Regions from separate parts of the Weissella sp. LMG 11983 genome, predicted to be linked through region 2. Evidence: a T-box and tRNA genes for the amino acid it is inferred to sense, from the RefSeq annotation. Region 2 holds a T-box; the other holds one or more tRNA genes.
What was found. The T-box of region 2 lies ahead of OIT45_RS03040 (valine--tRNA ligase). A T-box ahead of a tRNA ligase gene usually reads a tRNA of that ligase, here a tRNA-Val.
Positions count from the first base shown of each region.

Region 1: it has a tRNA-Val gene. The T-box ahead of OIT45_RS03040 (valine--tRNA ligase) is inferred to sense a tRNA for this amino acid. The anticodon was not compared.

Region 1 covers NZ_JAOZFD010000001.1:161,374-168,536, reverse strand. Annotated here, with positions in the region: rRNA gene OIT45_RS01000 (23S ribosomal RNA) at 1-2,375, shown strand, start outside; rRNA gene rrf (5S ribosomal RNA) at 2,467-2,583, shown strand; tRNA gene OIT45_RS00990 (tRNA-Val) at 2,588-2,660, shown strand; gene tgt (tRNA guanosine(34) transglycosylase Tgt) at 2,868-4,013, shown strand; gene yajC (preprotein translocase subunit YajC) at 4,048-4,386, shown strand; gene dinB (DNA polymerase IV) at 4,453-5,574, shown strand; gene OIT45_RS00970 (DHH family phosphoesterase) at 5,655-6,605, shown strand; gene OIT45_RS00965 (DEAD/DEAH box helicase) at 6,605-7,163, shown strand, end outside.
Region 2 covers NZ_JAOZFD010000001.1:562,054-569,216, reverse strand. Annotated here, with positions in the region: gene OIT45_RS03060 (hypothetical protein) at 1-282, shown strand, start outside; partial or broken gene trhA (PAQR family membrane homeostasis protein TrhA) at 328-977, opposite strand; gene OIT45_RS03050 (LysE/ArgO family amino acid transporter) at 1,127-1,747, shown strand; gene OIT45_RS03045 (hypothetical protein) at 1,852-2,106, shown strand; T-box leader at 2,149-2,362, shown strand; gene OIT45_RS03040 (valine--tRNA ligase) at 2,448-5,111, shown strand; gene OIT45_RS03035 (IS30 family transposase) at 5,362-6,354, opposite strand; gene OIT45_RS03030 (transposase) at 6,755-7,015, shown strand; gene OIT45_RS03025 (IS3 family transposase) at 7,018-7,163, shown strand, end outside.

The DNA of each region.
Region 1 (7,163 bases), 400 kb from region 2:
TGAAAAAGTTCCTGAAACCATGTGCCTACAAGAAGTTAGAGCCCGTTAATGGGTGATAGCGTGCCTTTTGTAGAATGAACCGGCGAGTTACGATACCATGCAAGGTTAAGGTGGAAAGACCGGAGCCGTAGCGAAAGCGAGTCTGAAATGGGCGAATTAGTATGTTGTTGTAGACCCGAAACCAGGTGACCTACCCATGTCCAGGGTGAAGGTGCGGTAAAACGCACTGGAGGCCCGAACCCGTGCATGTTGAAAAATGCTGGGATGAGGTGTGGGTAGCGGTGAAATTCCAATCGAACTTGGAGATAGCTGGTTCTCTCCGAAATAGCTTTAGGGCTAGCCTCGGAATGTAGCGTGTTGGAGGTAGAGCACTGTTTTGGTGCGGGGCCCATCTCGGGTTACCAAATTAAGATAAACTCCGAATGCCAATCACGTATGTCCGGGAGTCAGACAGTGAGTGATAAGATCCATTGTCGAAAGGGGAACAGCCCAGATCGTCAGTTAAGGTCCCTAAGTGTGTGTTAAGTGGAAAAGGATGTGGAGTTGCATAGACAACTAGGATGTTGGCTTAGAAGCAGCCACCATTTAAAGAGTGCGTAATAGCTCACTAGTCGAGTGATTCTGCGCCGAAAATGTACCGGGGCTAAACACACCACCGAAACTACGGGTGCCACGTAAGTGGCGCGATAGGAGAGCGTTCTAAGGGCGATGAAGTCAGACCGTGAGGACTGGTGGAGCGCTTAGAAGTGAGAATGCCGGTATGAGTAGCGAAAGACAGGTGAGAATCCTGTCCACCGTATGACTAAGGTTTCCTGGGGAAGGCTCGTCCTCCCAGGGTTAGTCGGGACCTAAGGCGAGGCCGAGAGGCGTAGTCGATGGATAACAGGTTGAGATTCCTGTACCAGGTGAACATGTTTGAACGATGGAGGGACGCAGAAGGCTAACGGATCCCAGCTGCTGGATATGCTGGGTTAAATAATGAGTCTTAGATCGAGTTAAATGCTTTATCTTTTAAGGACAAGTTATGATGAGGACCGAAATAAAGTAGGGAAGTCCGTGATGTCACGCTGCCGAGAAAAGCTTCTAGTTAGTGTTTACCTGCCCGTACCGCAAACCGACACAGGTAGTCGAGGAGAGCATCCTAAGGTGAGCGAGTGAACTCTCGTTAAGGAACTCGGCAAAATGACCCCGTAACTTCGGGAGAAGGGGTGCTCAGCGAAAGCTGAGCCGCAGTGAATAGGCCCAGGCGACTGTTTATCAAAAACACAGGTTTCTGCAAAATCGTAAGATGACGTATAGGGGCTGACGCCTGCCCGGTGCTGGAAGGTTAAAAGGAGTGCTTAGCTTCGGCGAAGGTACGAATTGAAGCCCCAGTAAACGGCGGCCGTAACTATAACGGTCCTAAGGTAGCGAAATTCCTTGTCGGGTAAGTTCCGACCCGCACGAAAGGCGTAACGATCTGGGCACTGTCTCAACGAGAGACTCGGTGAAATTTAAATACCCGTGAAGATGCGGGTTACCCGCGACAGGACGGAAAGACCCCATGGAGCTTTACTGTAGCTTGATATTGAGTGTTTGTGCAGCTTGTACAGCATAGGTAGGAGCCGTAGATACCGGGACGCTAGTTTCGGTGGAGGCGTCATTGGGATACTACCCTCGTTGTATGACCACTCTAACTCGCACCACTAAGCGTGGTGGAAGACAGTGTCTGGCAGGCAGTTTGACTGGGGCGGTCGCCTCCTAAAAGGTAACGGAGGCGCCCAAAGGTTCCCTCAGAATGGTTGGAAATCATTCGCAGAGTGTAAAGGCACAAGGGAGCTTGACTGTGAGACTTACCAGTCGAGCAGGTACGAAAGTAGGGCTTAGTGATCCGGTGGTTCCGCATGGAAGGGCCATCGCTCAACGGACAAAAGCTACCCTGGGGATAACAGGCTTATCTCCCCCAAGAGTCCACATCGACGGGGAGGTTTGGCACCTCGATGTCGGCTCATCGCATCCTGGGGCTGTAGTCGGTCCCAAGGGTTGGGCTGTTCGCCCATTAAAGCGGTACGCGAGCTGGGTTCAGAACGTCGTGAGACAGTTCGGTCCCTATCCGTCGCGGGCGTAGGAAATTTGAGAGGAGCTGCCCTTAGTACGAGAGGACCGGGGTGGACGTACCTCTGGTGTATCAGTTGTTCCGCCAGGAGCATCGCTGAGTAGCTATGTACGGATGAGATAAACGCTGAAAGCATCTAAGTGTGAAACTCGCCTCGAGATGAGATTTCCCATTCTTTATGAAGTAAGACCCCTCAGAGATGATGAGGTAGATAGGCTAGAAGTGGAAGTGCGGCGACGCATGGAGCGGACTAGTACTAATGGTTCGAGGACTTAACCAAGTTGAAAACGTGGTGTAAGGCTCAAACGAAGTTTGATTTACAAATTATGATTCAGTTTTGAGAGAGCTAATATTTTCTCAATTAAATACCGTGTCGTGACGATGGCATTGAGGCCACACCTGTTCCCATACCGAACACAGAAGTTAAGCTCAATAGCGCCGAAAGTAGTTGGAGGATCGCTTCCTGCGAGGATAGGACGTCGCGATGCACATGGACGTTTAGCTCAGCTGGGAGAGCACCTGCCTTACAAGCAGGGGGTCACAGGTTCGATCCCTGTAACGTCCATCCTAACCACCAGTTATCTGGTGGTTTTTTTGTACCATCAAACATCACAGTTTACACATAAAGTTCATTTATTCTGGAAATTGCGCCTAAGACGGGCGTTCTTTCTGATATAATAGTTCTTAGTTAGTTTTTATTTACCGCTTTAGTTAGCGGGTGAAAATAGTATGCTAGCACATTTAACAGATGTGTCAGGAAGGAAGTCGAAACATGTCAGATTATGCTGTGAAGTACGAATTGCTTCACGTTGAAAAGCATACTGGTGCACGTTTGGGTAAGATTACAACGCCACACGGTGAAGTAATGACCCCAATGTTCATGCCAGTTGGTACACAAGCAACCGTTAAAAATGTCTCACCTCGTGAATTGAAGGAGATCAAGTCTCAATTCATTTTGTCTAACACATACCACTTGTGGGTACGTCCTGGTGATGAATTGATTGCTGAAGCTGGTGGCTTGCACAAGTTTATGAATTGGGATGGCCCAATTTTGACTGATTCTGGTGGTTTCCAAGTTTGGTCATTGTCAGAGCGTAACAACATTAAGGAAGAGGGAGTTACTTTCCGTAACCACGTCAATGGTGAAGAAATGTTCCTTTCTCCAGAAGTTGCGATGCGAATCCAAAACAACTTGGGTTCTGACGTGATGATGCAATTGGATGAAGCGATTCCATACTTCGAAACGTATGACTACGTGAAGAACTCAGTTGAGCGTACTTCACGCTGGGCTGAGCGTGCGATGGCAGCGCACCGTCGTCCTGAGGATCAAGCATTGTTTGGTATCGTGCAAGGTGCTGGTTTTCGTGAACTACGTAAGCAATCAGCCCGTGATTTGGTATCACTTGATTTGCCTGGTTATGCGGTTGGTGGTTTGTCAGTTGGTGAAACGAAGGAAGAAATGAACCGTGTACTAGACTTCACGGTGCCATTCTTGCCTGAGAACAAGCCACGTTACTTGATGGGTGTGGCAGCACCAGACTCATTGATTGACGGTGCTATCCGTGGTATCGACATGTTTGATTCAGTTTTGCCAACGCGTATTGCGCGTAAGGGAACTTTGATGACATCTAAGGGTCGTATCGTGATTACGAACTCAAAGTACAAGAATGACTTCTCTTTGATTGACCCCGAGACGGAAGACTACGGTTCACAAAACTTTACCAAGGCTTACTTGCACCACTTGTTTAAGGCTGATGAGTTGTATGCACAAAACATCGCCTCAGTGCACAATTTGCGTTACTTGTTGAAGCTGATGGAAGACATGCGCCAAGCAATTGCGGAAGATCGACTACTTGAGTTCCGTGAAGAGGTTATGGCTAACTACGGTTATAACAACGCAAACGCCCGTCTGTTCTAATTACTGTTATTAAAATTTTAGGAGATTTACTACTATGTCAATGAACATTTTGATTTTGATTGTCTTCGTGGCAGCCATGTACTTTATCATGATTCGTCCTCAACAAAAGGCACAAAAGACGCGTCAAGAGATGATTAACAACGTACAACCAGGTGCTGAAGTGGTTACTATCGGTGGTTTGCACGGTAAGATTGCTGCTGTTAACAAGGAAGCTAAGACTTTCGACTTGGATGCTGAAGGTGTTATCTTGGTATTCGAGTTGTCAGCTATCCGCCAAGTTGTTAAGGCTGCTGAAGCTAAGACTGAAGCTGTTGAAGCACCAGTTGCTGAAGAAGTTAAGGCCGACGAGACAGCTTCAGAAGACGAAAAGTAATTTTTTAGAATTCGAGTTGCAGGGTGCAGCTTGAATTCTTTTTATTAGCTCGGAAGAAAGGAGATTATCATGGCTGATTTGCTAGAGATACCAGTACATTTAAAAACAGATCGACAAATTATTCACGTGGATATGGATGCGTTTTATGCCCAAGTGGAAATCCGTGATAATCCCGCTCTTGCAAATGTGCCATTAATTTTGGCGCATGACCCGCGTAAGAATGGTGGCCGTGGTGTGGTGGCGACAGCTAACTATGTTGCACGAAAGTTAGGTGTCCATTCAGCGATGAGTGCAGCTGAAGCATTACGATTAGCGCCAAACGCAACATTCTTGGATCCTAACTTTGAAAAATATCGTGCTGTGTCACAACAGGTTCATGATATTTTTCATCGTTATACAGATAAGGTTGAACCTATAGCGTTCGATGAGGCTTATTTGGATGTGACCGAGAATAAAACGGGACATACGAATGCGGTGGCGCTGGCTCATGAGTTGCAACAAACGATTTTTGCAGAATTGTCGTTGACGAGTTCAGTTGGGATTTCATTCAATAAATTCTTAGCGAAGTTATCTTCTGAGCATAACAAGCCGGTTGGCCTCACAGTTGTCCGTGAGGCGGATATTCGGCCATTTTTAGATGCGCTACCAATTGAAGACGTGCGTGGCGTGGGAGAGAAAACAGCCATAAAGATGCACGAACTTGGTGTGGATACGGGGCGTGACTTATACGAGATGGATCAAACAACATTAACCCAGCACTTCGGTCGGATGGGTTATGATTTTTACCGGCGTATTCGTGGCGTTGATGACCGTCCGGTTGAATGGCAACGTGAGCGTAAGTCGATTGGTAAAGAACACACGTACGGGCCATTTTTGGACACTGAGGAGCAGATTGAGGCGGAGTTTAAACGATTAGCCGAGCGACTAGAACAGTCGCTTAAACGACGCGGTATGCACGGTAAAACACTGGTCTTGAAAGTACGTGACGAAGATTTTGACACAGAGACACGTCGCTTTACACAGACGGACTTCTTGCCAAATGATGCCACAGAATTTGTGCGATTAGCACAAGACATTTGGGAAGAATTAGGTGGGTATCAAAAGCCGATTCGCTTGCTTGGCTTAACGATGACGAATCTGGCGCCGTTGACGTTTGAAAATATTCCGTTGAATCTGTATGATAACTAACCACAACGCGTTTTTACGGCCATTTTCTGCTATACTAATAAAAGCAACGTAAGTAAACTAGATAGAATAGAGAAAGCAACATGACAGCGCAAACAGCAATTTTAGCGCAAATTAAGGCGGCGGATACAATCATTATTCACCGTCATCAACGTCCAGACCCCGACGCATTTGGTTCACAACTTGGTCTTGCTGAATTGATTAAGACATCATTCCCGAATAAGCATGTCCACGTTGTGGGGAAGCAAGTGCCTAGCTCGGCTTGGATGGGTGACATGGAAGATATTCCAGACTCACTTTACGATAACGCCTTAGTTATTGTTACCGATACGGCTAATGAACCACGTATTGATGACCGCCGTTTTGATTACGGTAAGACGTTAGTTAAGATTGACCACCACCCAAATGAAGACCCATATGCAGATTTTAATTGGGTTGAAGAGGGTGCGTCATCAACATCAGCTTTGATTTACGCCTTCTACAAGGAATTTGAAGACGAATTGAAGTTGTCTGATGCGGGTGCGTCATATTTGTATGCTGGAATTGTCGGCGATACAGGCCGCTTTTTGTATGCAACAAAGTCTGAAACGATGCAGGTTGTGGCAGATTTGATGAAATACGATTTTGATTGGTTCGAGATTAACCAACGAATGGATACGATTTCACTTGAAGCTGCCCGTGCATCAGCTTACGTTTATAGCAATATGGTCATGACTGAAAATGGCTTTAACTATATTATTTTGACGAATGAAGTCGTAGAGAGTTTCAATCTTGGCGAATTTGGTACCGCATTTATCGTGCCATTGCTAGGAAAGATTAACACGGCGAAGGCCTGGGCTGTTTTTGAGCAGCAAGATGAAGGGTACTTCCGCGTACGACTCCGTTCACGTAACACGGTGATTAACGAAATTGCTAAGCGTCACGGCGGTGGTGGACACAAGTTCGCCTCTGGTGCCTTAGCAAAGGATATGGATGAAATTAACGATATCATTCGTGAAGCCGATCAAACATTGAAGGAGCAAACAGAAGCATAATGGCGAAGTTTACTGACTACAACCTACGATCAGAAATTTACACAGCGTTGGAAGAAATTCGTTTCACAACGCCTACAAAGGTGCAAGAACGCTTGATTCCAGTTGTCATGCAAGGACGTTCAGTCGTTGGACAATCACAAACGGGATCTGGTAAGACACACACATTTTTGATTCCTATTTTCCAAAAGTACGACCCATCAATTCAAAAGGTGCAAGCCGTTATTACAACGCCTTCACGTGAATTGGCGCAACAAATCTATGCAGCGGCAAAGCAATTGGGCACTGGTTTCCCAGTTGACCAACAACCACGCATTGGTTTGTACGTTGGTGGTACTGACAAGGCGCGTCAATTGCATCAATTGGAAAGCTCACAACCACAAATCGTTATCGGAACACCTGGTCGTATCAAGGACTTGTACACGGCTGGGGCATTGGATATCCACACGGCAGACACATTGGTTGTCGACGAAGCGGATATGACGATGGACTTGGGATTCTTGCCTGAAGTTGACGCAATCGCTGGTGCAATGCCAGAAGACTTGCAAATGTTGGTCTTCT
Region 2 (7,163 bases):
ATCGCACGTCAGGTTAAGCTACAAGATGGAACGGAATATGCAGTTGCTAGTTTCTGGACTGGTGATCAGCTAAAAAACGCGGCGTCACTGGGGGATGCTAAGCAGGCCAACATGAAGGATACCTTGTTAGCATCAAGCCGCTACTATATCGGCGGTTCTGTTTGGGCGACGTTCTCACAACAACAAAAGAACGATTACACGAATCACCAACAAGGTGGCCAACAACAAGATGAAAACCAAGACTTTACCAACTGGGTAACGGCTGGAACGGTTAAGAAGTAAACGAAAACGGGCAAGCACTGCAAAGGTGCTTGCCCGTTATTTGTTTTAGAACAACATGCTAAAAATTGAAATGTACATCAAGGCTGCACCGCCCAAAACGAACAAGTGCCAGTAAACGTGGCTCATTGGTAGTTTGGGGATGAGGTAAACGCCTGCTCCTAGCGTGTAATACCACCAGCTAACAACAAGTTGAACGCAAATGGCGTCAATGAGGCGTGCAATGCTGGAAAAGCCAAGATGATTAGCCAACCCATGATGACGTATATCAAAACTGACAGCCATGGCCAACGTCCAACAAAGAACAAATCATAAATGATACCTGCGATGGTCAAGACTAGGATCGTAATCCAAATTGGCCAACCAACTTTGCCTGGTAGGAATAGCCATGTGTAGGGTGTATAGCTACCAAGGATGACAAGATAGATGCCTGAGTGATCAAGGAATTGGAAAATCTTACCCGCTTTGGTGAAAACTAATGCGTGGAAGAGCGTTGATGCGAGCAAGAAGGTGATGATTGAGATGGCATAAATCCATAATGCTGCCATTGTGAACCAGTTGAAGTTCGCGTGCATACTTTCCCAAAGTAGTAGTGTTGCGCCAACGACAGCGGCTAGAACGCCTAAACCGTGGGTGACAGCGTTTAATGTTTCGTATGTAATTAGGTATTTACGGTTTTCTTTTGTTAGGATTGGCATGACTAAATCCCCCTGATTTCTAATTGATAAGTATAGTATAACCTTAACATCTAGTGTTGTAAACTAGATGAGCTGGATATGACTGTTTAGGTAGTGCCAGGACTGGATTTCTTGTATACTGGATAGCGTTGAAAAGGGGAGTGGAAGCAATGATGACAGTTTTGAAAGGTATGATGATTGGGTTCGCGTTTATCGCCCCAATCGGTATGCAAAATTTATATGTGTTTAATAATGCCATGAATAATCGCCTCCGTCGGGCTTTCCTAAACGTGTTGTTTGTTTGGTTAGCCGACGCTGCCTTTTCGATGGCAGCATTCTTTGGTATGGGCGCATTAATCAGTTCCCATGAAATGTTGAAGCTGATTGTCATGCTACTCGGTGGCTTGTTGGTTATTTGGATTGGCTATGGCATTCTGCGTGGTGCCAACTCAGTGCAATTAAATACACAGCAAAATGCCATGACAATGAAGAAGGCCATGATAACAGCAGTGATTGTGTCATGGGCCAATCCACAAGCGTTGATTGATGGCTCGTTGATGCTTGGTGCATTGCGCGGAACGCTGGCCGACAATCAAGTTTGGCCATTCATCATCGGCGTTATTACCGCTAGTTTTATTTGGTTCAATGGTATTACAATCACCATGAATTTGCTGAAAGAACGTTTGCCAAAGCGTGCGCTGGTCTGGGTGAATATTGTTTCTGCCTTCATTGTGATTGGGTACGGTTTGTACCTATTATATGAAGCGGTTGGAATGTTATTCTTCCACTAAATCTGATATACTGGATTCAGTGATAAAGAGACGCTTCGGCGTCTCTTTATCTGTTTAATGGGGATATGGATACGGTGTTAATAGTCAACGAGGAGGCGACGAAAATGACCGAAACAAAGACAGAGCGTTACGTGACGTACGCGGAGTTTGATGATTTTAAGAAGCACGATTTCCAAGAGGTACGGGACGATATCAAGGATATCCGATCAGACTTGTCGGAAATGAAGGGCGATATCAAGGTGCTGAATACCAGCATGAAGCAAATGATTGATTCGATGAAGTTCTATAAGACGGTGCTTGTCTTAGCAGTTCTTGTACCAGTGGCTAATCGCCTACTATCTTTCTTCTTTGAACACTAGTCTTTCACCTTGATTTTCAAAGCAAATAACCGTACAATTACGTTTATAGCAATGCACTAAAAAGTAAGTCAATGAAGATTGTGCAGCGAGTGCGCGGTTGGTGAAAAGCGCATCAAAATTCTTGACTGAAGGTAGTTAGTGGGCATTGCCGGTGAAATCATAGTAGTCGGTAACGTGAGAAACGCGTTAAGTTCTAACGAGATAGCGGGAGAAGTCCCGTTAAATCAGGTGGTACCGCGATTAAGTCGCCCTGATCATACAGTTATTGTATGGTCAGGGCGTTTTTTATTGCTCATCACATCGTTACACAAATAGAGATTATGTTATAAGGAGAATTTCACATGCGCGAAATTGATATGCCTGGAAAGTATGACGCGTCAGCTGTTGAAGCTGGCCGTTACGACAAGTGGGTTCAAGAAAACCGCTTTAAGCCATCAGGAAACGATAAGGCTCGTCCTTACTCAATCGTTATCCCACCACCAAACGTTACGGGTAAGTTGCACTTGGGGCACGCTTGGGACACAACTTTGCAAGATATGATTATCCGTCAAAAGCGTATGCAAGGATTCGACACGTTGTGGTTGCCAGGAATGGACCACGCTGGAATCGCTACGCAAGCTAAGGTTGAACAACGTTTGGCTGAGCAAGGCATTTCACGTTACGACTTGGGTCGCGAAAAGTTCGTTGACCAAGTTTGGGACTGGAAGAACGAATACGCTGCTACCATCAAATCACAATGGGGTAAGATGGGACTTTCTTTGGATCACTCACGTGAGCGTTTCACGTTGGACGAAGGATTGTCAGAAGCCGTTCGTAAGGTCTTTGTGACGTTGTACGAAAAGGGCTTGATCTACCGTGGTGAGTACATCATCAACTGGGATCCTAAGGCTCGTACAGCTTTGTCAGATATCGAAGTTATCCACCAAGACGACGAAGGTGCTTTCTACCACGTTAAGTACCCATTCGTTGAAGAAGGTGTCACTTACGATGGTAAGGACTACATTGAAATTGCAACGACGCGTCCTGAAACGATGTTCGGTGACGTTGCTGTTGCCGTTCACCCATCAGACGAACGTTACAAGGACTTGGTTGGTAAGATGGTACGCGTGCCACTTGTTGGTCGCGAGATTCCTATCATCGCCGACGAATACGTTGACCCAGAGTTTGGTTCAGGGATGGTTAAGATTACGCCAGCCCACGACCCTAACGACTTTGGTGTTGGTAACCGTCACAACTTGGAGCGTATCAACACGATGAACGAAGATGCGTCAATGAACGAACGTGCCGGCAAGTATGTTGGTATGGATCGCTTTGATGCACGTAAGGCAATTGTTGATGACTTGCAAGCTGAAGGTTGGATGCTTGAGATTGAGCCAATTGTTCACTCAGTTGGTCACTCAGAGCGTACTGGTGTGCCAGTTGAGTCACGTTTGTCAACGCAATGGTTCGTTAAGATGAAGCCATTGGCTGAGCAAGCTTTGGACATGCAACAGTCAGACGACCGTGTTGACTTCTACCCACCACGTTTCGAAGATACCTTCACGCGTTGGATGGATAACATTCACGACTGGGTTATCTCACGTCAACTATGGTGGGGACACCAAATCCCAGCTTGGTACCACAAGCAAACGGGTGAGATGTACGTTGGTATGGAAGCGCCTGAAGATATCGAAAACTGGGAGCAAGACTCTGACGTTTTGGATACGTGGTTCTCATCAGCTTTGTGGCCATTCTCAACGATGGGCTGGCCTGATGAAGATGCTGAAGACTTCAAGCGTTACTTCCCAACGAATACATTGGTTACGGGATACGACATCATCTTCTTCTGGGTTGCTCGTATGATGTTCCAATCAAAGGAATTCACGGGTCGTCGTCCATTTAAGAACGTTTTGATTCACGGTTTGATTCGTGACGAACAAGGACGCAAGATGTCAAAGTCATTGGGTAACGGAATTGACCCAATGGACGTCATCGAGAAGTACGGTGCTGACGCATTGCGCTGGTTCTTGGCAACCGGTTCAACACCAGGTTTGGACGTTCGTTTCTCATACACGAAGATGGACTCAGCTTGGAACTTCATTAACAAGATCTGGAACGCCTCACGTTACGTTATCATGAACTTGGATGACGAAACGAAGGCTGAATTGCCTCCTGACTTGTCAGTTTTGACGTTGGCCGACAAGTGGATTTTGTCACGTTTGAACGAGACGATTGCTTCAGTAACGAAGAACTTTGATAAGTTTGAGTTCGGTGAGGCTGGTCGTTCGTTGTACAACTTCATCTGGAACGACTTCGCTGACTGGTACATCGAAATGACCAAGGAAACGTTGAACGGAAACGATGAAGCTGCTAAGAAGAACGTGCAAGCTGTTTTGGCTTACGTTTTGGATAACACGCTGCGTTTGCTACACCCAATCATGCCATTCGTAACGGAAGCTATCTGGCAAGAGATGCCACATGACGGTGAGTCAATCGTGGTTGCTGCTTACCCAGAAGTGAAGGCTGAGTTGGATAACCCAACGGCGGAAGCTGATTTCCAAAGCTTGACTGACTTAATCAAGGCTGTTCGTACAATCCGTACGGAAGCAAATGCCCCAATGTCAACTGAAATCGACGTTTTGATTAAGACGTCAGATGAAAACTTGGCTCGCATCTTTGATGAAAACTCAGACTACATCAACCGCTTCGTAAAGCCTAAGTCACTTGAAATTTCTGCTGATGTGGCTGCGCCAAAGTTGGCCATGACACAAATCATTTCTGGTGCTGAAGTTTACGTGCCTTTGGAAGAGTTGATTGACTTGGACGAAGAAATTGCACGTTTGCAAGGTGACTTGAAGAAGTTTGCTGGTGAAGTTAAGCGCGCTGAAGGTAAGTTGGGTAACGAGAAGTTCGTGAACAACGCCCCTGAAGCCGTGGTTGCTGAAGAACGCGAGAAGTTGGCTGACTGGCAAGCAAAGTTGGCAGCAACTGACGCTCGTTTGGCTGAACTACAGGCCGCAAAGTAATAGTTGCTTTGAAATAAGTTTGTTACGTCGAAAGGCTTGCAGGATGCGAGTTTTTGGAGTAATATCTTATATATTGTTAATAACGAATTTAAGCTGTTCGTCGTTACAATGCTAGTTAAATTACACCTGTAGAGGCGCTGTCTATTTCGATAGATGGCGCCTTTACTTTTTGCCTAAAAAACACACCAGAAAAATGTGGTGTACCCCGAAAGTTAAAGTAACTTTCGGGGTTTTCTTTATGGGTGAATTGTCAATTCAACCGGAACACTTGAGATAAATAATATTCTTTAGCCGATCTCCAGCCGAAAAGCTTTCGAGGTCGGCTATTAATTTGCTCAACCATTTGTTCAATGTATTCGTCTGAATAATCTTCGATTGCAGTCCCTTTAGGGACGTACTCACGGATTAGCCCATTTGTATTTTCGTTGGTCCCACGTTGCCATGGAGCGTGGGGATCAGGAAAGTAAAACTGGACATCGAATTTCTTTGTTATCTCATCTTGCGCACTGAATTCATTTCCGCGGTCTGGAGTTAAAGTCTGTATCTGACTAGTTGGAAGGGAATCTAGCATTGAACCTATGATTCTCATAACATCGACGGTTTTCTTTGATGCCGCTCGTTTTGAAAGTAATATTCTGGTCTTCCTATCAACCATTGTGACCAATACTTGACCGCCTTTACGGCCAATAACAGTGTCCAGTTCCCAATCTCCAATTCGAGAGCGACAACCTGCTTCTGCAGGTCGCTCGTCAATCGTATTTGGAATTCTAATCTTACCTCGACGCTCGACATGACCTTTAGTATGTCGAGTTTTTCCTCTATGCCGAAGCGCACGAGCAATGCCCCGAGCTTTGTGACTTTTCACCGGCTGGCCCAAGTTATCTCTATAAATCGCTCGGTAGATTGTATTTGCGCTAATAATCGTATGACCTTTTGATATCTTTAGTCGACCAGCTATCTGTTCAGGCGACCAATGTTTTTGATTAATTCCATATATAACTAGTTCTCGCAGTTCAGTGTTATCTAACTTTCGGTGTTTATGCGACTTCGTTCGAGCAAGCATGTGCTTTTGATCGGCATCCTCAGCTTCATAAGTTGAGCCAACACAGCGGGCAATCTCACGAGAGATTGTCGAAGCGCTTCTACCAATTTCTTTTGCAATGCTACGCATTGACAACCCTTCTCTGAGTAAAACTTCTATACGTCCGCGATCAAATGCGGTAAGCTGATGATAATGACTCATAATGTTTCCTCGCGTTCTGTATGTTCTAGACAAACTACATTTTACGCTGGTTCATTATGAGTCAGTTTTTATTTAGCTTAGTGTTGCACTTGAATTGTAAATTCAAGTGACTAGAATCTCAAAACAAACAAAATTTAAAGCTATCCAGGAATATTTTCTAGGAGTCGACAGCAAAAGGTCGATAGCGAGACGTTATGGTCTGGACTCAACGGCATTTTTAGTCCTCATTGCAGCCTACGAAACACATGGGCCAGATGTGTTGTTCAATCCGCCAAAAGTTACTACGGAATTTAGAATTGCATTGGCTTCTTGGGCAATCAAAAATAACGTGCTCTTATGATGAGATTCCGGACTAGTTTTTCTAGTTTGGTAAAATATCATCATAGGAGTATTTTTATTTATGGTTACACGTTATGAAGAGGACTTTAAAAAGTCCATCGTGGAGATGGTTAAAGCGGGCCGTCGGCCCGATGAATTATCCAAGGAATACGGTCCTTCAGCCGATTTAATTCGGAATTGGGTCAAAAAATATGCGCCTGTAGAAGTGAATGGCGAATCAATATCAGCTGATGAATTGAAGAAGTTGCGTAAGGAAAACGCAATTTTGAAAGAAGAGCTCGAAATTTTAAAACGTGCGGCGGTGTTGCTGGCAAAACATTAGTTTTGCGCGGTAGAAGTGTTGTTTTACCAATTATCCACAAAAATTTGGTACAGGGGCACCGCATCACACGCGTTCTGAGTGCTTTGAAAATTCCAATGTCCACTTACTCTGACTGGATCCATTGGGAGCCGAGCGCACAAGAAATACA